3 regions of the Paenarthrobacter sp. NCHU4564 genome follow, and region 3 is predicted to be linked to each of the others. Evidence: riboswitches for the same ligand, from Rfam matches in the RefSeq annotation. Region 3 holds a riboswitch; each other region holds the start of a gene.
The links. Region 3 has a riboswitch for S-adenosylmethionine ahead of ACSVIE_RS16160 (DUF1737 domain-containing protein). Riboswitches for the same ligand answer to the same signal wherever they lie in the genome.
Positions count from the first base shown of each region.

Region 1: another riboswitch for S-adenosylmethionine. It lies ahead of metX (homoserine O-acetyltransferase MetX); the one in region 3 lies ahead of ACSVIE_RS16160 (DUF1737 domain-containing protein).
Region 2: another riboswitch for S-adenosylmethionine. It lies ahead of ACSVIE_RS11330 (hypothetical protein); the one in region 3 lies ahead of ACSVIE_RS16160 (DUF1737 domain-containing protein).

Region 1 is NZ_JBQLIS010000005.1:11,936-18,258, reverse strand. It holds gene ACSVIE_RS06990 (class II fructose-bisphosphate aldolase) at 1-106, shown strand, start outside; gene ACSVIE_RS06985 (DeoR/GlpR family DNA-binding transcription regulator) at 129-920, shown strand; gene ACSVIE_RS06980 (CPBP family intramembrane glutamic endopeptidase) at 975-1,730, shown strand; gene ACSVIE_RS06975 (VOC family protein) at 1,856-2,494, opposite strand; gene ACSVIE_RS06970 (bifunctional o-acetylhomoserine/o-acetylserine sulfhydrylase) at 2,730-4,046, shown strand; SAM riboswitch class IV at 4,201-4,316, shown strand; gene metX (homoserine O-acetyltransferase MetX) at 4,331-5,452, shown strand; gene ACSVIE_RS06960 (winged helix DNA-binding domain-containing protein) at 5,486-6,323, opposite strand, start outside.
Region 2 is NZ_JBQLIS010000009.1:68,481-74,803, forward strand. It holds gene ACSVIE_RS11310 (amino acid transporter) at 1-1,508, shown strand, start outside; gene ACSVIE_RS11315 (helix-turn-helix domain-containing protein) at 1,589-2,164, opposite strand; gene ACSVIE_RS11320 (sodium:solute symporter) at 2,430-3,947, shown strand; gene ACSVIE_RS11325 (SRPBCC family protein) at 4,078-4,650, opposite strand; SAM riboswitch class IV at 4,611-4,730, shown strand; gene ACSVIE_RS11330 (hypothetical protein) at 4,746-5,042, shown strand; gene ACSVIE_RS11335 (hypothetical protein) at 5,039-5,230, opposite strand; gene ACSVIE_RS11340 (VIT1/CCC1 transporter family protein) at 5,497-6,323, shown strand, end outside.
Region 3 is NZ_JBQLIS010000017.1:65,332-71,654, reverse strand. It holds gene ACSVIE_RS16170 (NtaA/DmoA family FMN-dependent monooxygenase) at 1-265, opposite strand, end outside; gene ACSVIE_RS16165 (SulP family inorganic anion transporter) at 395-2,098, shown strand; SAM riboswitch class IV at 2,177-2,289, shown strand; gene ACSVIE_RS16160 (DUF1737 domain-containing protein) at 2,303-2,569, shown strand; gene ACSVIE_RS16155 (rhodanese-like domain-containing protein) at 2,566-2,976, shown strand; gene ACSVIE_RS16150 (O-succinylhomoserine sulfhydrylase) at 2,979-4,187, shown strand; gene ACSVIE_RS16145 (hypothetical protein) at 4,198-4,380, shown strand; gene ACSVIE_RS16140 (glutamate--cysteine ligase 2) at 4,412-5,605, opposite strand; gene ACSVIE_RS16135 (UDP-N-acetylglucosamine 1-carboxyvinyltransferase) at 5,740-6,323, opposite strand, start outside.

The DNA.
Region 1 (6,323 bases), on a different contig from region 3:
CGCCCATCCGGCAGCAGTGGATTCGCGGAAGTACATCACGGCCGGCCGGGACGCCCTGGTGATGGAATCTGCACGTATGCTGACGCTGTTCGCCAAAGCGAAATAGACACATCCGCGAAAGGCTTGTCATGACCCGCACCGATCGGCTGACCGCTATCCTTGACCTCCTCGCCGAATCCGGCCATGTGGAAGTCGAGGACATCGTGACGCGGCTCGGCGTATCGCCTGCCACGGCCCGCAGGGACTTGGACAGCCTCGCCAAACAGCGCCTCCTGAGCCGTACCCGTGGCGGTGCCACCACCGGCTCCGTGGCGTACGACCTTCCCGGCCGGTACAACCGCGACGACCACGCCGAGGCCAAGCAGGACATCGCCCAGGCGGCATCGGCACTCATCAGTCCCGGATCCGTGATCGGCCTGACCGGCGGAACCACCAACACGGCCCTGGCCCAGTTGCTCTCCACACGCGAAGACCTGAACGCCCCGTCCAACCGGCCCACGCTGACAGTAGTAACGAACGCCATCAACATTGCCTCGCAACTGGCCGTGCGGCCCAACATCAAGATCATGGTCACGGGCGGCATCCTGAACACCCGCTCCTATGAGCTCGTGGGACCCTACACGGACGTCATCATGCAGAAAGTCGCCCTGGACATCGCGTTCGTCGGCGTCAACGGCGTGGATCCGGATCTTGGCCCCACCATCACGGACGAGGGCGAAGCCATGGTGAACACCGTCATGGCACGCCGCGCCACCGAATCCTACGTGGTGGCCGATTCATCCAAGGTCGGCCGGCGTTCCTTCGCGGCCATGGCCGGTTACGATTTCCGCCACCTCATCACGGACTCCGGCATCAGCGCAGCGGACAAGGCGGCGTTCGAGGCAAAGGGCACGGAGGTCATCGTCGCGCCTCCCGCCTGACCTGCCTCCGGGTTCCTTCGGGAAAGTCGCAGGAACTGCAGGCAAGATAGGTACATGCTTCTTGCTTCCCGTCGCCGCCTGCGGGCAGAGGTCCTGATTGTCCTGGGCCTCTCGCTTGGCCAGTCCGCCGTGTATTCGGTGGTCCAGCTCCTGGATAAACTGACCCGCGCTCCGCTGTCGGAAGCGACGTCCACGCTTAACAGGTCCCAAAGTACCCGGGAGTACTTCGACCTCACGTACCAGCTGCTGGACATCATGTTCGCCCTGGTGCCCGTGGTCCTGGTGTTCTACTTCCTGTCCCTTCACGCCCCCGCCGGTTCGGCGTTCGCGCGCCTGGGCTTCAACTTCTCCCGGCCCGGAAAGGACACGCTGCAGGGGCTGGGCCTCGCTGCGGCGATCGGCATACCGTCGCTGGGGCTCTATGCGGCCGGCCGCGCCCTGGGCATCACCACGGCCATCATCCCCAGCGGGTTGGACGCCTACTGGTGGACTGTGCCGGTCCTGGTCCTTTCCGCCCTGCGTCACGCGATCGTCGAGGAAGTGATCGTGGTGGGGTACCTGATGGACCGCTTCGGAAAGTTCGGCTGGAGCGTGCCCCTGGCGATCATCTCCAGTGCGTTGCTGCGGGGGAGCTATCACCTGTACCAGGGCTTTGGGCCGTTCATCGGCAACGTGGTCATGGGCCTGGTGTTCGCCTGGCTGTACACGAAGACCAAGCGCGTCATGCCTTTGGTCATCGCCCACGCCCTGCTGGACATTGTGGCCTTTGTGGGATTCAGCCTCTTCGGCAAGGCCGTGGGACTCGGATAACGCGACGGCCTGGGCCGCGTTCGGAGCTTAAAGCAGCTTAAAGGAGCTTAAAGGTATTCGGCCGCCATCGGTGGGTGACGTCGTTGGCACCCGCTGATGGCGGCCGAAGTTTCTGGCAGAACGCGTCAGATGGTGACGGCTCCCGATGACGTTTCGAAGGTCACCGACATGATGCCCGGGGTTCCGTGCGGAGCCATCCACTGGACTGCCACGTCTTCCAGGGGCTTCTCCACGGGCTCGCCCAGCCACTCGGTGACGCGTTGAGCCGACCCGGCGATGGTCAGGCTGGACATCTTGACGTCGCTCTCGTAGACCTTGGAGGGATGCAGGGAGGGGTCACCTTCCCACTTCAGCAGGTACGGCACCTGGGGATCGGCGATCAGGCCGAGGATGCCGATCTGCTGCCACACGAGTTCGCGGCCGTCGGGAAACTTGCGGTTGCCCGGAACGGCGGAGCGGCCGAGGCGGTCTTCAAAGGGGGCGAGGTCGTCAACGGCGACGCACCAGCCCATCCAGCCACCGCCGGCAGCCGAACGTGCCCGTACTGCCTGGCCGAAGGGTGCCTTGTCGGAGGCAGGGTGGTCCAGGACCTCCACGACTTCCAGGTATTTGTTGTCCGCCAGGGGAATGATCATGTTCCGGGTGCCGAAGCGCGGGTGCACTCCGCCCCGCACTGCGTCCACTCCCAGAGCCGCGGAAATTCGTTCGGTGGTGGCCAAAAGGCCATCTTTTTCACAAGCGTAAGAGACGTGATCCATGCGCATGGCTTCATCTTGGCACTTTGTGATCGGGGTCTCAGCTAAGTCAAGCCTAACCAAGGTGGGATGTTGCCGCCCGGGTAGCGGAACCGTCCCGGCTGGACCCGGAACAGACGCGCGGGGACCGAAAAATACTGTCTTCGTCATAAAGCTGTCCAAGTCGCGGGCGGGTTCCTAGACTGGCCGCAACCCACCCGGTACCACCAACTGAAAACCCATGCGCTACGAAGAGGAGAACGCAATGTCACAGGGATGGTCCTTTGAAACCCGCCAGATCCATGCAGGCCAGGAACCTGACGCTGCAACAGGGGCGCGTTCGCTTCCGATCTACCAGACCACCTCGTTCGTGTTCCCCAGTGCCGAGAGTGCGGCCAACCGGTTTGCCCTGGCTGAGCTTGCGCCCATCTACACCCGGATCGGCAACCCCACCCAGGATGCCGTGGAGCAGCGCGTTGCCAGCCTGGAAGGTGGGCTCGGCGCCCTCCTGCTGAGTTCGGGCCAGGCGGCGGAAACGTTCGCCATCCTGAACATCGCCGAAGCCGGCGACCATGTGGTGGCCAGCCCCAGCCTGTACGGGGGCACGTATAACCTCCTGGCGCACACGCTGAAGAAGTTCGGGATTGCCGTGACCTTCGTTGAGGATCCGGACAACCTGGATCAGTGGCGCAATGCCGTCCAGCCCAACACCAAGCTCTTCTTTGGCGAGGTGGTGTCCAACCCGCGCCAGGATGTCCTGGACATCGAGGGGATAGCGCAGGTGGCACACGATGCCGGCGTGCCGCTGATCGTGGACAACACGCTGTCCACTCCCTACCTGATCCGTCCCATCGAGTGGGGTGCGGACATCGTGGTGCACTCAGCCACCAAGTACCTGGGTGGTCACGGTGCGGCGATCGCCGGCGTGATCGTGGACTCGGGCAACTTCGACTTCGGCAAGGACCCGGACCGCTTCCCCAACTTCAACACGCCGGATCCCAGCTACAACGGCCTCGTCTATGCCCGTGACCTCGGGAAGGATGGAGCACTGGGCGCCAACCTTTCCTACATCCTCAAAGCGCGGGTCCAGCTGCTCCGCGATCTCGGCTCCGCAGTGTCTCCGTTCAATGCTTTCCTGATTGCGCAGGGCCTGGAAACCCTGAGCCTCCGGGTGGAACGGCACGTCGCCAACGCCACGGCAGTGGCGCAATGGCTGGAAGCGCACGACGACGTCGAATCCGTCGCCTACGCCGGGCTGCCGTCCAGCACCTGGTTCGAACGCGGCCGGAAGTACGGTCCACGCGGTACCGGTGCCGTGGTGGCCTTCACCATCAAGGGCGGAGTCGAGGCAGGCAAGCGCTTTGTGGATGCCCTGGAACTGCACTCTCACGTTGCGAACATCGGCGATGTCCGGTCCCTGGTCATCCACCCGGCGTCGACTACCCACAGCCAACTGACCGTGGAACAGCAGGTGGCAGCAGGCGTGAACCCGGGTCTCGTCCGCCTGGCTGTGGGCATCGAGCACGTCGACGACATCATCGCCGACCTCGAAGCCGGCTTCCGCGCCGCCAAGGGCGCGTAGGCTCTGCAGGACCCTGGCGTGGGCCCCGGCCGGTCGAATGTTCGCCGGACGGGGCCCGGGCGGGGTCTTTGGCGAACCAAGCAGTGAAAAACCGTCACACTGCTGTCACATTCTTCGCCAGAACCGCCATGTTCTTCCTAGACTCTACGTATTAGGTCATGAGTGCCAGCGCATAGCCCCGGCTTGCTGGCCGGCAACCCTCCTCCGCGGTGGGGTGCCCCGGGTGAGGACCTGGCCTGTCGCAGAAATGGCGATGGGCAAGCGCGACGATAGGTGTCAAAGGAATGACCATTACTGCTGCAGCACTCCCAAAATCGGGCGAAGAAGACGGCATCGTCAAATACGCGGGCATCGGTTCCCTGGAACTTGAAGCGGGCGGCTTCCTTCCTGATGTCGTCCTGGCCTACGAGACGTGGGGACGGCTGAATGCCGATGCATCGAACGCTGTCCTGATCCAGCATGCGCTGACGGGAAGCACGCACGTAGCCAAGGGTGCCACCGACGAGGACGGTTGGTGGGAACAGTTGGTGGGTCCCGGCGCCACGATCGACACCGACCGGTTCTTCGTGGTCTCCATCAACATTGTGGGCGGATGCTATGGAAGCACCGGACCGTCCTCGACGGCCCCGGACGGACGTCCTTGGGGGTCCCGCTTCCCCTTGGTCACCCTGCGGGACAGCACCGAAGCCGAAGCCCGTCTTGCCGACACGCTGGGGATCCGCCAGTGGCATGCGGTGCTTGGCGGCTCCATGGGTGGTGCCCGGGCCCTTGAATGGGCCGTGACTTTTCCTGACCGCGTCAAACGATGCGCAGTCATCTCAGTCGGTGCCTACAGCACCGCCGAGCAAATCGCCTTTGCCCAGTCGCAGACCTTGGCCATCCGCCAGGACCCCCACTTCAACAACGGCGACTACTACGACGGACCGGCTCCGGAGGCGGGCCTTGCACTGGCGAGGCGCATCGCGCACATCACCTACCGGTCAGCGCTGGAACTTGATGTCCGCTTCGGCAGGGAAGCCCAGCACCAGGAGACGCCCCTGGCCGCCGCTGTGTTGGGCGAACGCGGCCGCTACCAGGTGGAGAGCTACCTGGACCACCAAGGCACCAAGCTGGTCCGCCGCTTTGACGCCAACAGCTACATCGCCATCACTGAAGCGCTGATGTCCCACGATGTTTCCCGTGGTCGCGGCAGCCTCCAGGAAGCCCTCGGACGGGCCACCGCCGAGTTCTTTGTCGCGGCAGTGGACACGGACAGGCTCTACTTTCCGGAGCAGTCCCGGCAACTGGCCGCGCACCTGCCCGGGCAGGTCCCTGTTCATGTCATTGAAGCGCCGATCGGGCACGACGGCTTCCTCACGGAAATCGGCCAGCTTTCCACCCAGCTCCGCGAGGCGTTCTTCGCGTAGCGGTGCGGTGGCCGTTGGAACTACGGGTGGCCGTTACACCAGCGACGTCTGCATGCGCAGGAACTGACCGTAGCGTTGGGCCTGGGCGTCCAGCGCTGCTTGTTCCTCCGGCCCGGGTTCACGGTTCATGCGCACTTCCAGCCCGCATACTCCGCCCGACAGCCTGTGTCGCCACCAACCGGCCAGCCGGCCGTCCAGCAACACCGCATGCATGGGACCCTTGTCCTCCGGAAAAAAAGGTGCTGTTCCGCCCAGGTAGTGCCGGGTTTGGGAGTAGCCCATGATGTATTCGTCATAGCACTGGACAAGGTCGATCCTGGGCTCCGCCTGCCGCGTCCGGGGGAGTGCCTGCCCGGGACGGGCCGGCTGCCCGGACCGGGCCAGGGACTCCACTTCCTCAGCAGCCACATGGCATTCCACGCCGTCCACGTCCACCGTGGTGAGTTCCGCGGACAGGGAACGGGCAGCATCCAGGCCGCGGCGGATGTCCTGCATGGTCAGTCCGGACCACACAGAACAGTCCTTCACGGTCGCAGGGCCCCGGCTGCCGAAGTAGCGTAGAACCAGCCGTGCCAGTGCGTGGTCGCGCTCGTCACCCCGGAAGCCCGGCCTTTCCTGAAGACCGGAGGCGTTGGGAACCCGCTCTTCGAAGAGTGCATAGGTCTGCTTGAGGGCGCCGCCGGTTGAACGCACCGGCGCGCCGCTGACCAGGATTCCGCTGGTTTCTGCGTGCATCAGGTGGTAAATGAAGCCCAGGTCCTTTCCCGGCAGCCCGGCGCGCTCCAGCACCTGTCCCAGCTCTTCGCGCGTCTTGTGGTTGCCGCCGGCCACCGCTTCGGCCAGGATCCGTCCGCTGCGGGCGGCGGTTTCC
Region 2 (6,323 bases), on a different contig from region 3:
ACCTGATCGAGAATCCGTTTGCTCCGCATTTCCTCGAGGGACAGCAAGTGGTCATCACCCTTGCCCTGATCGCAGGGCTGGGCATTGTCTTCCTTCGCGGATTCAAGGAAGCCATCAACGTGGCGGTCGTCCTGGTGGGTGTCTTCCTGGCCCTGAACCTTGTTGTGGTCGTTGTGGCGCTCAGCCACCTCTTTACCGAATCCCACGTCATCACCGACTGGTGGGCGGCACTGACCACGTCCCATGGCGATCCCCTCCTGATGATCGGCCTGGCCCTCCTGGTCTTTCCCCGCCTGGCACTTGGCCTGTCCGGGTTTGAGACCGGCGTGGCCGTCATGCCGCAGATCAAGGGCCACGCCACCGATACGGACAAGAACCCCGCAGGTAGGATCAAGGGCGCGCACAAGCTCCTGACCACGGCGGCCATCATCATGAGTTCGTTCCTGATCACCTCCAGCTTCACCACCGTGATGCTGATTCCCGCAGCGGAATTCGAAACAGGTGGGAAGGCCGAGGGGCGCGCCCTTGCCTACCTGGCCCATCAGTTCCTGGGTGACGGATTCGGCACGGTTTACGACATCAGCACCATCGCCATCCTGTGGTTCGCCGGGGCGTCGGCCATGGCAGGACTCCTCAACCTGGTCCCGCGGTACCTTCCCCGCTACGGCATGGCCCCCGCCTGGGCCCGCGCACTGCGCCCGCTGGTCCTCGTTTTCACCGTGATCGCCTTCGCCGTGACCATCATCTTCCAAGCGGACGTGAACGCGCAGGGCGGTGCGTACGCCACCGGCGTGCTGGTCCTCATCACCTCGGCTTCCATCGCCGTGACCCTCTCAGCGCGACGCAAGAAGCAGCGCGGCCAGTTCATTGGCTTCGGCATTGTCTCCCTGGCGTTCATCTACACCACGGTGGTCAACTCGATCGAGCGTCCCGACGGCCTGAAAATCGCAGCCTTGTTCATCCTGGGCATCGTGGCGGTCAGCTTCGTTTCACGGATACGACGGGCCTTCGAGCTCAGGGCCACCCACATCAAAATGGACGAGGCGGCCTTGGAATTCACCGCTAACAACGCCGACGGTCCGGTGCGGATCATCGCCCACGAGCCCAAGCACCTGAGCGCCAGCCGGTACCGGGAAAAGCTGCGGCACGCCCAGCAGGCCAACCACTTGCCCGTGGACAGCGACGCCGTATTCATCGAGATCATCGTGGACGACAGTTCCGACTTCGAGCAGGAACTCCAAGTGGTGGGCAGGAAGCGCCACGGCTTCAAGATCCTGGAAGTCCACAGCAACAACGTGCCCAACACGCTGGCAGCCGTTCTCCTCCACATCCGGGACGTCACCGGCTACATGCCGCACATCTACTTCCGGTGGACGGAGGGCAACCCCATCTCCAACCTGAGCAAATTCCTGTTCTTCGGCGAAGGCGAGATCGCTCCCGTGACCCGCGAAGTGCTTCGGGAAGCAGAGCCGGACGTGACCCGCAGGCCTTGGGTCCACGTGGGCTAGCAATCCCCGCCCAGATGGCACTTAATGACAATGTTTCCCCCCGACATTGTCATTAAGTGCCATCTCGCGGAGACGGAAAATTACCGACTGGCTGCCGGCACCAGGACCCAGAGCACTTCCACGGTTTCATCGGTGGGATTGATCCACGTGTGTGGTTCCCGGCCGGGGAAGGAAAGGGTGTCCCCTTCCTCGAGGTCATATTCCTCATTGGTCAGGATGAGCTTGATACGTCCCTTGACCACATGGAGGACGTCAACATCGCAGTCCACGGCGTAGAGCTCATTCTCACCACGGCCATGCGGTTCGATGGTTGCCTGCAGGATCTGCAGCCGGCGCTCCGATCGCGCGGTAAGAAGCCGTTCAACGATGCCCTGGCCACCCAGGGAAATGCGGGGACCATCATCCCGCCGCGTCAGGTGGGTTTCCGGCGCCGCGAACAAATCGCCAACCGACACTGAAAGCACCTGGCACAGGGTAACCAGTGAGGCGACCGACGGCGAGGTCAGGTCCCGCTCCACGCGGCTCAGGAAGCCTTTGGTCAGGCCGGTGGCATCCGCCACTTGCTCAATGGTCAGCCGCTGGGCCTGCCGCGCGGCGCGGATGCGGGAACCGATGGCAACGGGGACGTTGCTCGGTTCAACGGGGAGAGCCTTCATTCACGAACCTTTCAGGCCTGCCATGCGGCCCTGTCATTGGAGCAATAGTAGCCGGATCATCTTCCGCGCAGCGCTGTTCCGGCGTAACCATAACCAAAGGACCTTGACTGTTACTCCAGTCACAACATATCCTCATAGGCAACAAGTGTTGTCTGTGAGGCACACAACACGAGCCAATCTCCCGTCATCACGCACAGAGCTTCCGGCCAGCCCAACACAGCGCCGGAAATCCCAACCTCTGTGCATCAGCTCCAAGGAGCCACTCATGGACTCTTCGTTCATAAACATCGCCATCGTGGTGTTGTACTTGCTGGCCATGCTGGCCTTCGGTTGGTGGGGCAAGTCCCGCACCAAGAACAACAGCGATTTCCTGGTGGCCGGCCGCCGCCTGGGTCCCTTCCTGTACACAGGCACCATGGCCGCCGTGGTCCTTGGCGGCGCATCCACCGTGGGCGGCGTTGGCCTGGGCTACAAGTTCGGTATCTCCGGCATGTGGCTGGTGGTGGCCATCGGTTCAGGCGTGCTGCTGCTCAGCCTCCTGTTCGCCGGCACCATCCAGAAGCTCAAGATCTACACCGTCTCCCAGATGCTGACCCTTCGCTACGGCAGCAGGGCGACGCAGACCTCCGGCATTGTCATGCTGGCCTACACCCTGATGCTGTGCGCCACGTCCACCGGCGCCTACGCCACCATCTTCGTGGTGCTGTTCGGATGGGAGCGCTGGCTGGCCATCGCCATCGGCGGTGCGATCGTGCTGGTGTACTCCACCATCGGCGGCATGTGGTCCATCACCCTGGCCGACCAGGTCCAGTTCGTCATCAAGACGGTGGGCATCTTCTTCCTGATGCTTCCGTTCGCCATGAACGCTGCCGGCGGCCTGGACGGCATCCGTGCACGCGTTGATGAAAGCTTCTTCGACATCGGCGGAATCGGCCTCCAGACGATCATCACGTACTTTGTGGTCTACACGCTCGGGCTCCTGATCGGCCAGGACATCTGGCAGCGCGTCTTCACGGCCAAAACGCCCAAGGTAGCCCGCTGGGGCGGCGCAACCGCAGGCGTGTACTGCATCCTCTACGGCCTGGCCGGCGCCCTGATCGGCATGGCTGCAAGCGTTGCCTTGTCCGGTATCGAGATCGAAGCCAAGGACGACGTCTACGCCGAAGTCGCCACCAACCTGCTCCCGATCGGCATCGGCGGCCTGGTCCTCGCCGCAGCCGTCGCAGCCATGATGTCCACCGCCTCCGGCGCACTCATCGCAGCCGCAACCGTGGCCCGCGCCGACGTTCTCCCGTTCGTGGCCGGCTGGTTCGGCAAGACCGTCAACACCGACGACTCCGACAACCCTGAGCACGACGTCAAGGCCAACCGCTACTGGGTCCTGGGACTCGGCATCCTGGCCATCATCATCGCCATCTCCACCAAGGACGTCGTGGCGGCACTGACCATTGCGTACGACATCCTGGTGGGCGGCCTCCTGGTCGCGATCATCGGTGGCCTGGTGTGGAAGCGTGGCACGGGAATTGCCGCCGCTGCGTCCATGGCCGTGGGCTCCGTGGTCACCCTGGGCACCATGATCATCCTTGAGATCAACGCCAAGGCTCCCATGGACGGCATTTACGCGAACGAGCCCATCTACTACGGCCTGCTCGCCTCTGCGATCGTCTACGTGGCTGTTTCACTGTTCAGCAAGCCCACCGACCCGGCGGTCATGAAGGCCTGGACGGACCGTGTTGCCGGTACCCGCGTGGCCGAGGATGAGCTGAGCTCACCGGCCAAGTAGCTGCAGCTTCTGCAAGCAACGTCCGACGGCGGCGCTTCCCTTTGCGGGGAGCGCCGCCTTGTTGTTTTCCCGGGCCAGGGGACCGAATCCGGCAAACCTCTCGTTGCCCGGGTGCTGTGAGTGGGCAGTGTCAGGCAGCCAGCACCTTGGCGAGGTTCTTGAGGTTGCGGCGGAGGGACAGACCCAGGAACCATTCCACCAGCGGCCCAGGCAGTTTGCCCATCAGGCCCTCCATGGGTGTATTGAGCCGCAGTTGCTCGGTAACGCGGGTCCCGCCATCAACGGATTCCAGGGTGAACGTCGCCGTCAAATCCCGCTCACCTTCGATCGAGCGGGACACCATGCGGCGGGGTGGATCGAATTCCGTATATTCAACCATCCAGTCAAACTGCCGCCCCATGATCCTGGTGGTTCCCCGGCCCCGGGTTCCCAGCCCTGGCGGAGCATCGCCGAGCGGCCCGGACGAAATGACAAAAGCATCATAGGTGGAGAGTTTTCGAACCGTGCCAGGAAGTCGAAGACCTCCTGCTGGGGCCGGGGAATATCCACGCTTTTCTCTATCGAGGGCATTGGGCCTCCTGGTGCTGGCTGATGCTTCCTTGAACAGTGTGTTCCTGCGGACGGGACCGGAACAAGAAGGCCCATGCGGTAGGGTGGTGCCAGCTTCAAGAGAGGTGGCGCCAAGCTCCGACTGGCCACACACCAACCCCATGTTCACGGGTGGTTCGGATGAGGAAGCGGCCCGTTCCGGACCAGAGACAACCGAGCGGGCAAGAGCACTCCCCAGGAGATCCATCCTTGCCGTTCCAAGCCCACCCCCTGAGCGAAACAAACACCCCTGCCCTCCCCCAACGTCCCGGCGTGCCGGTGGTTCCCGGCGTGGACGTTGTCAGGGGAACCGTGACGCTGTTCCTGGACGGCCGCTTGCAGCGGTTCCTCTGCGCGGACGCTCACAGGATGGAACGCGCCCTGGGCCAAGCGGTCCGTCCCACGCGATGGTGCAGCGCGATGCGGACGCTGACGGTGACCGTTGCCGCCGTCGGACAACCTCGGGGGCGCGAGCGGCACTTCCTGCTGAGCGACATGCAGGACTAGAGTTCGTCGTCGTCCTCGCGGAAGTCGTCCGCGTCGTCGATCGGGACCACCCGCTCGTCGTCGTCGGGAGCGTCCACTTCCTCAACCCACGGTTCGTCCACTTCCTGGTCCTCGCCGTAATCGTAGGCAGGATCCGACTCGATGGTTGCCCGTTCGGGGTGGCTTGCGTGCGGTTCGGTGCTGTTCATGCTCCAACCTCCGTGTGGTGGGCCGGCAAGCAGCCCTTCGGCCGAATGCGGGGAGTCCCCCGCCCCTGTCCTTCCATCTGAGCACCGGCCCCGGCGAACGGTCAAGACACCCGACCGGCACGTCGGAACGCAGGTGGAGCGGGGCTCCGAATTAAGGTCCGCCGAACATTCCGGTTGAGGAATACCGGCCAAAAAACCGCGGAAATAAGCGGTACAGTGGGCGGTGCAATGGGGCCGAAACCACCCCACCCAGCACAGGAGATAACGTGCAGAAGCACCATGAATCCCATGATCCGTTGAGCCCCGCTCCGGGTCCCGCCCCTGAAACGGCCCCGGCAGCGGAATCAGCTCCGGCAGCGGAAACGCCGCCACCGCCGTCCGCCTCCGACATCAAGCGCTGGCGCCAGTACCTGGCCGACGAACGGGCCGAAGCCGCGGTGTACCGGGAACTCGCGCAGCGGCGTGAGGGCGAAGAACGCCAGATCCTGCTGGCCCTGGCCGAAGCCGAGGGCCGCCACGAGGCCCACTGGCTCAAACTCCTCGGCGAACACGCCGGAATGCCCAAGGCAGCATCCGGCCGGAGCCGCTTCCTGGGCTTCCTCGCCCGCAACTTCGGATCGGTCTTTGTCCTTGCGCTCGCGCAGCGGGCCGAAGGCAGGTCGCCGTACGGTGCCGAGCCGGCCGCCACGCCCGCCATGGTGGCCGACGAGCAGATCCACGAGGAAGTTGTCCGCGGCCTGGCAACCCGGGGGCGGAACAGGTTGTCGGGCACCTTCCGGGCAGCCGTGTTCGGTGCCAACGACGGCCTGGTGAGCAACCTTTCGCTGGTCATGGGCATGGCGGCCACCGGCGTTCCCAGTTCCGTGGTGCTGATGAGCGGCGTGGCCGGCCTTCTCGCCGGAGCGCTGTCCATGGGTGCCGGCGAGTACGTATCCGTCCGGTCCCAGCGGGAGCTGCTCAGCGCCACCCTCCCCACCCAGGCGACGCTGACCGCGGCACCGTCACTGGACATCGAGCACAACGAACTCGTGCTGGTCTACCTGGCCCGCGGCATGACGCGTGAGGCAGCCGAACACCGCGCCGCCGAACGCCT
Region 3 (6,323 bases):
GTTTGGGCGCGAAGGAGGCATGGGCAAGGGATACTTCCGCGGTGCCGCCGTACGTATCCGGGACTGTGAGGGAATCCTCGATGATGAACAGGTCCAGGCCGGATCTCTCGAAGGCACGCACGGCCTCCTGGTACAACGCGGGTTTCTTCCAGTCGTAACCCAGGCTGTACCCCGGAGTTCCCCACCCCTGGACTCCAAAGCCGTGTCCCACGAACCAACCAAAATGAAGCATGGGCTTGAGTGTAGAACTGCCGTGTCCGTTCACCGCGACCTGATTTCATGCGAAGTTACAGGGGGTCGTACTGCGTCAATTATGCTCCCGTGGCGTCACATGTGAAGTGCCTGCAGCAAGGCCCGGCTTCCGGAAAACGGCAGGGTCCGGAATGATCTCTGTATGAGTGCGCCCACGTCAGCCCGATCTGTGAGGGACCGGTTGTTGGGCGCCTGGGCACTGAAGGGCTACAAGCGGGAATGGCTGCGGCATGACCTGATTGCCGGCGCAGCACTGTTTGCCCTCTTGGTCCCTGCGGGCATGGCTTACGCGCAGGCGGCAGGACTCCCGCCTGTCACCGGTCTTTACGCAACGGTCGTCCCCCTGCTGGTATACGCAATCGTGGGTCCTTCCAGGATCCTGGTGCTGGGCCCTGATTCTGCCCTGGCACCCTTGATCGCGGCAGCCATCATGCCTTTGGCCATGGGCAGCAGCGAGAAATCCGTGGCTCTTGCGGGCCTGCTGGCCTTGCTCGTCGGCGGCATCATGCTCCTGGGCTCAGTCCTCCGCCTGGGGACCATCACCGGCCTGCTCTCAAAACCCATCCGTTTGGGCTACCTCAACGGGCTTGCGCTGTACGTGGGGTTGTCCCAGGTTCCAGCCTTCCTGGGGATTGAGGCAGAAGGCGACTCGATCTGGGAGAAATTGGCCGGCACCTACACCCAGGTCATGGACGGAGGCACCAACCTTGCCGCCGTCGCCCTCGGACTGGGCTCGCTGGCACTGATCTGGATTCCGCGCCGCCTGAAATGGAAGGTTCCCGGAGTCCTGCTGGCCGTGGTCGCTTCCTGCCTGGCCACGGCTTTCCTGGACCTGGGCGATACCGTCAAGGTAACAGGGGCGCTCCCCCAGGGCCTGCCGGCTCCAGCGCTTGGTGGCATCACGTGGGGCGACGCCCTTGCCCTGGTCCCGGCGGCGGCCGGCATCGCCCTCATGGCGTTCGCTGACACCGGAGTACTGTCCCAGTCCCTGGCAGCGAAAGAAGGGAAGAGGATCTCCGGCAACAGGGAGATGGCTGCCTTGGGTGCAGCCAACGCAGCAACGGGTGTCCTGGGTGGCTTTCCCATCTGCGGCAGCAGTTCCCGGACACCTGTTGCGGTGGATGCCGGGGCAAAGTCCCAACTCACGGGTGCCGTGGGAGCGGCCTTGGTGCTCGCCTTCATGCTCCTGGCGCCCGGAGTCACCGAATTCCTGCCGTCGGCCACCTTGGCGGCCGTGGTGATCGCCGCCGCGGTCGCCCTGGCCGATCCCGCGGGAGTGCGGCGCCTGCTGCGCATGAGCCGCAGCGAATCCGTGGTCATGCTGGCGGCGTTCCTTGGAGTGCTCCTGGTTGGCGTGCTGCAGGGAATCCTCGTGGCCATTGCCCTGGCCCTCCTTGATTTTGTGCGGCGGGCATGGAATCCCTACCGTACGGAGCTCGGCGCCCAGGAGGGCCGCCCCGGATACCACGACCTCGCACGCCACCCGGAAGGCGACAGGATCCCCGGGCTCCTGATCCTCCGGTTCGATGCACCCCTCTTCTTCGGGAACGGGCAGGTCCTGGCCACTTTCGTCCGGGAAGAACTGGACGAGGCCGAGGACCACATCACGCACGTCATCCTCGCTGCCGAGCCCATCACCGGGATCGACACCACGGCCCTGGACGACCTTGTCACGCTGGACGAATGGTTGGCCCAACGGGGCGTGGACCTCGTGTTCGCCGAGCTGAAGGGCCCGGTCAAGGACAAGCTGGTCCAGCTGGGCACGGCGGCCCGCTTCACTCCTGACCACTTCTATTCGACAGTTGGTGCGGCGGTCCGTGAACTGGCCGGACAGGACCACAAGTAGGCACCGGTTACGCAACATGACGGCTGCCATGCCCGCAACAAATGCAGGTGAACGTCCACGGATGTTACGTTTTTCTTGAGTAATGAGCACCAGCGTTAAGCCCTGACTTGCTGGTCGGCAACCCTCTCCCGCGGCGGGGTGCCTCAGGTGACTACTCGGCGTATCGACACTTCGAACTGCAAGCGTGACTGAGGAGCACCACGAATGCCAGAACCCACTGACGACAAACTCGCCTACCGCCTGATCACGGGCCCGGATACCCGCGAATTCTGCGAGCGCATCAGCAACGCCCTCGCCGAAGGCTATGTGCTGCACGGCAGCCCTTCCGCAACCTTCAACGGCACGGACGTGATTGTGGCGCAAGCCATCGTCCTGCCCGCCGCGATCGCAAGTGCGGATGCCGCCGTCGCGAACGCCGTGGACCAACTGGAAAACGACGAAGACGAAGAAGCATTCGAGGGACACGCATGAGCTACGCAGGTGACCTGACCCCGCAGGACGCGTGGGCCAAGCTTAAGGACGGCGCCATCCTGGTTGATGTCCGGACCGAGGGCGAATGGGCCCACATCGGCATCCCTGACACCAAGGCCACGGAGAATGATCCCCTGTTCATCCAGTGGAACCTCGCCGGCGGCATCCCGAATCCGACCTTCATCGACGACCTGAAGCAGCAGGCTCCCGAGGCTGATGGCGTTGAACTGCTGTTCATCTGCCGTTCGGGCCAGCGCTCCATCTCCGCCGCCATCGCCGCAACGCAGGCCGGATTCACGTCCTACAACGTCCTGGAAGGCTTCGAGGGCGAACCTGACCGTTACGGGGAACGCACCGTCAACGGCTGGAAGAACCGTGGCCTGCCCACCAACCTGGGGACCGACTAAAAGTGACTTTCAATCCTGACGCCGCCGGCTGGAGCGCTGACACCCAGGCCGTCCGCGGTGGACTCGACCGTACCAACTTCCAGGAAACCGCCGAGCCGGTGTTCCTCAATTCCGGCTTCGTCTACGAATCCGCTGCAGCAGCAGAACGGGCGTTCACCGGCGAAGACGAACGCTTTGTCTACTCGCGCTACGGCAACCCGTCCGTGGCCACGTTCCAGGAACGGCTGCGGCTCCTTGAAGGAACCGAGGCCTGCTTTGCCACGGCGTCCGGCATGTCTGCAGTCTTCACCGCACTGGGCGCACTGCTGGCAGCCGGCGACCGCGTGGTTGCCGCCCGTTCACTCTTCGGTTCCTGCTTTGTGATCCTGAACGAAATCCTGCCGCGTTGGGGCGTGGAAACAGTGTTCGTCGACGGCCCGGACCTGGACCAGTGGCGTGCAGCTCTTTCCGAGCCGACCACAGCCGTCTTCTTCGAGTCACCGTCCAACCCGATGCAGGAAATCGTGGACATCGCTGCCGTCAGCGAACTGGCACATGCCGCCGGGGCGACTGTGGTCGTCGACAATGTCTTTGCCACTCCCCTGCTGCAACGCTGTGGCGACCTGGGCGCCGACGTGATCGTCTACTCCGGAACCAAGCACATCGACGGCCAGGGACGCGTCATGGGTGGAGCGATCCTGGGCACCAAGGAGTTCATTGACGGCCCGGTCAAGCAGCTCATGCGACACACCGGCCCCTCGCTGTCCGCCTTCAACGCCTGGGTCCTCACCAAGGGCCTTGAAACCATCGGGCTGCGCGTGAACCACAGCTCCGCATCGGCTTTGAAAATCGCCGAATGGCTCGAGCGGCAGCCGGCCATCAACTGGGTCAAGTACCCGTTGCTCAAGTCCCACCCGCAGTACGAGCTCGCCACCAAGCAGATGAAGGCCGGCGGCACCGTACTGACCTTCGAACTGTCACCGTCCTCCGGGCGGAGCGCCAAGGAAGCCGCCTTTGCGTTGCTGGACGGCCTGCGGGTCATCGACATTTCCAACAACCTGGGCGACTCCAAGTCCCTCATCACGCACCCTGCCACCACCACCCACCGGGCCATGGGACCGGAGGGACGGGCCGCCATTGGACTGTCCGACGGCGTGGTCCGGTTGTCCGTTGGATTGGAAGACGTGGACGACCTGATCCTCGATCTGGAAAAGGCGCTCAAGCAGGTCTAACCTTCATGCCATGAGCGGGAACCGCCCTTATCGCCGTGCCGGAGCAGTCATTGTTTCCGGTACGGCGGTTTGGTTCCTGGGGATCTCCCCGGTCCAGCGGGTGTACCTCACCACCGATGCTGCGGAGCGGCTTCGCATGCTGCTGGCGGAAGAAGGCCGTTGGATCACCGGGGGGTGGCCGGAGCGTACCTGATGACGTGGGAAGAACCGGCCGAAGAGCGCCCCTAAGCTTTCCGGACCCTGGTCAACAGCGGCGCCGGTTCCTTGTGCGCGTCGGTTGAGGTGCCGCGGGTGGTGACCTTCACGGCATGCCCGACGACGGCGGTCAGGACTTCCGTGGTGGGCGGGGTTCCCGGAGAGCCGGCACCGGCGGAACGGGTGCTGAACCGGTCCGCTGCTGCGCGCTGTTCCTGAGCCCCGTTGCCCCGCTCAAGGATGTCGGCAATGCCTGCCTTGACCAGTTCCAGCTCCCCTTGGTCGTCCAGGACCGGGCTGAGGTAGTCCACCAGGGCCCACACAACGTCCGCGGCAGGCTGGGGACGGAAGTCGCCGAAGTCCAGGAGGTCCCCGCGGAGACCGGTGTTGCTCGCTTGCCAGCTGGCCATCCTGAGCAGGGCCGTGGGCACCGAGGCGGGTTCCACGCCGTCGAGCATTTCCAAGGTTGCCGTCTCCACCAAGGCGCGCACCAACACGGCAATGAGCGCCGCGTCTTCGGCGCGGAGGCACACGTCGGCGACCCGGATCTCCACAGTGGGATGGTTGCGGGAGATGCGGGCATCAAAGTAGATCATGCCCTCATCCAAGATGACGCCGGTTTCCAGCAACCGGTTGACCATCCGCCGGTAGGCCGTCAGCGAACCGAACACCGCTGACGGACCGGACGTCGGCCAGCGGTTCCAGGCTTGGGTCCGGAAGCTGTCGAAGCCGCTGTGCTGGCCGCGCCAATACGGGGAATTGGCGCTGATGGCCGTCAGCACGGCCAGTTTGTCCCGGATATGGTCCAGGACCACCACGCCCTCTTCCGGCGACTCCACGGAGGTGTGCACGTGGAAACCGCAGGTCAGTTGCTCATGGGCCGTGAGCCCAAAGCGTTCCAGCATCTCGGCGAACCGGGGATCGGGCGTGGTGTGTGTCCCGGACTCCAGGGGCGAGGTGGCCAGGGCGGCAATACGGGCGTCGTGTTTCCTGGCGGCCTGGTTGGCCATGTTGCGCCCACGCCGGATCTGGGGAAGAAGCTCGGCGTAGGTGTGGCATGGCCGGGTTTGCGTTTCGATCTGTTCGAGCTTGAACTCGTGGCTCAGGCCCAGGCCCGGCTCCACGGGATCAGTTCCCGCCAGCAGTGCGTCCGCGAGGGCCAGCGGCGCTCCCGTCACAGGATCGACGATGAGCAACTCTTCCTCAACCCCGAAAGTCCGCATGCTTCATTCTGCCCTTAGCTATCCTGGTGCGCACCCCCTGCCGCCGTCCGCCCCCAATGGACCGGGCGCGGATGGCGGAAACGGGTGCGCCCAGGCGTACGTGGGGCGCGAATGGCGGAAACGGGTGCGCTGCCTTAGTCCTGGAAGTACTCCACCTTGGCCCCGATGGTGTTGAGCCGCTCGGCCAGGTCCTCGTAACCACGTTCGATGACGTAGATGTTGCGCAGCTCGGAGGTTCCGCGCGCGGCGAGCATGGCCAGCAACAGGCACGCAGCCGGGCGCAGGGCCGGCGGGCAGCCGACCTCAGCGGCGCGCCACTTGGTGGGGCCGTTCACGTAGATCCGGTGCGGGTCAAGGAGCTGCACCTGGGCGCCGAGCTTGTTGAGCTCTGTCAGGTAGATGGCGCGGTTCTCGTAGACCCAGTCATGGATCATGGTCTGGCCTTCCGCGTTACCGGCGATCACGGCGAAGAAGGGCAGGTTGTCGATGTTCAGGCCCGGGAACGGCATGGGGTGGATCTTGTCCTGCGGAGCGCGCAGAACAGACGGTTTGGTGGTGACATCCACCAACCGGGTCCTGCCGTTGCGTGCCATGTATTCGCCGGACACCACCAGTTCCTGGCCCATCTGCTGGAGGGTCGCGAGTTCGATCTCCATGAACTCGATGGGTACCCGGCGGATGGTGACTTCGGAATTGGTCACAATGCCCGCGGTGATGA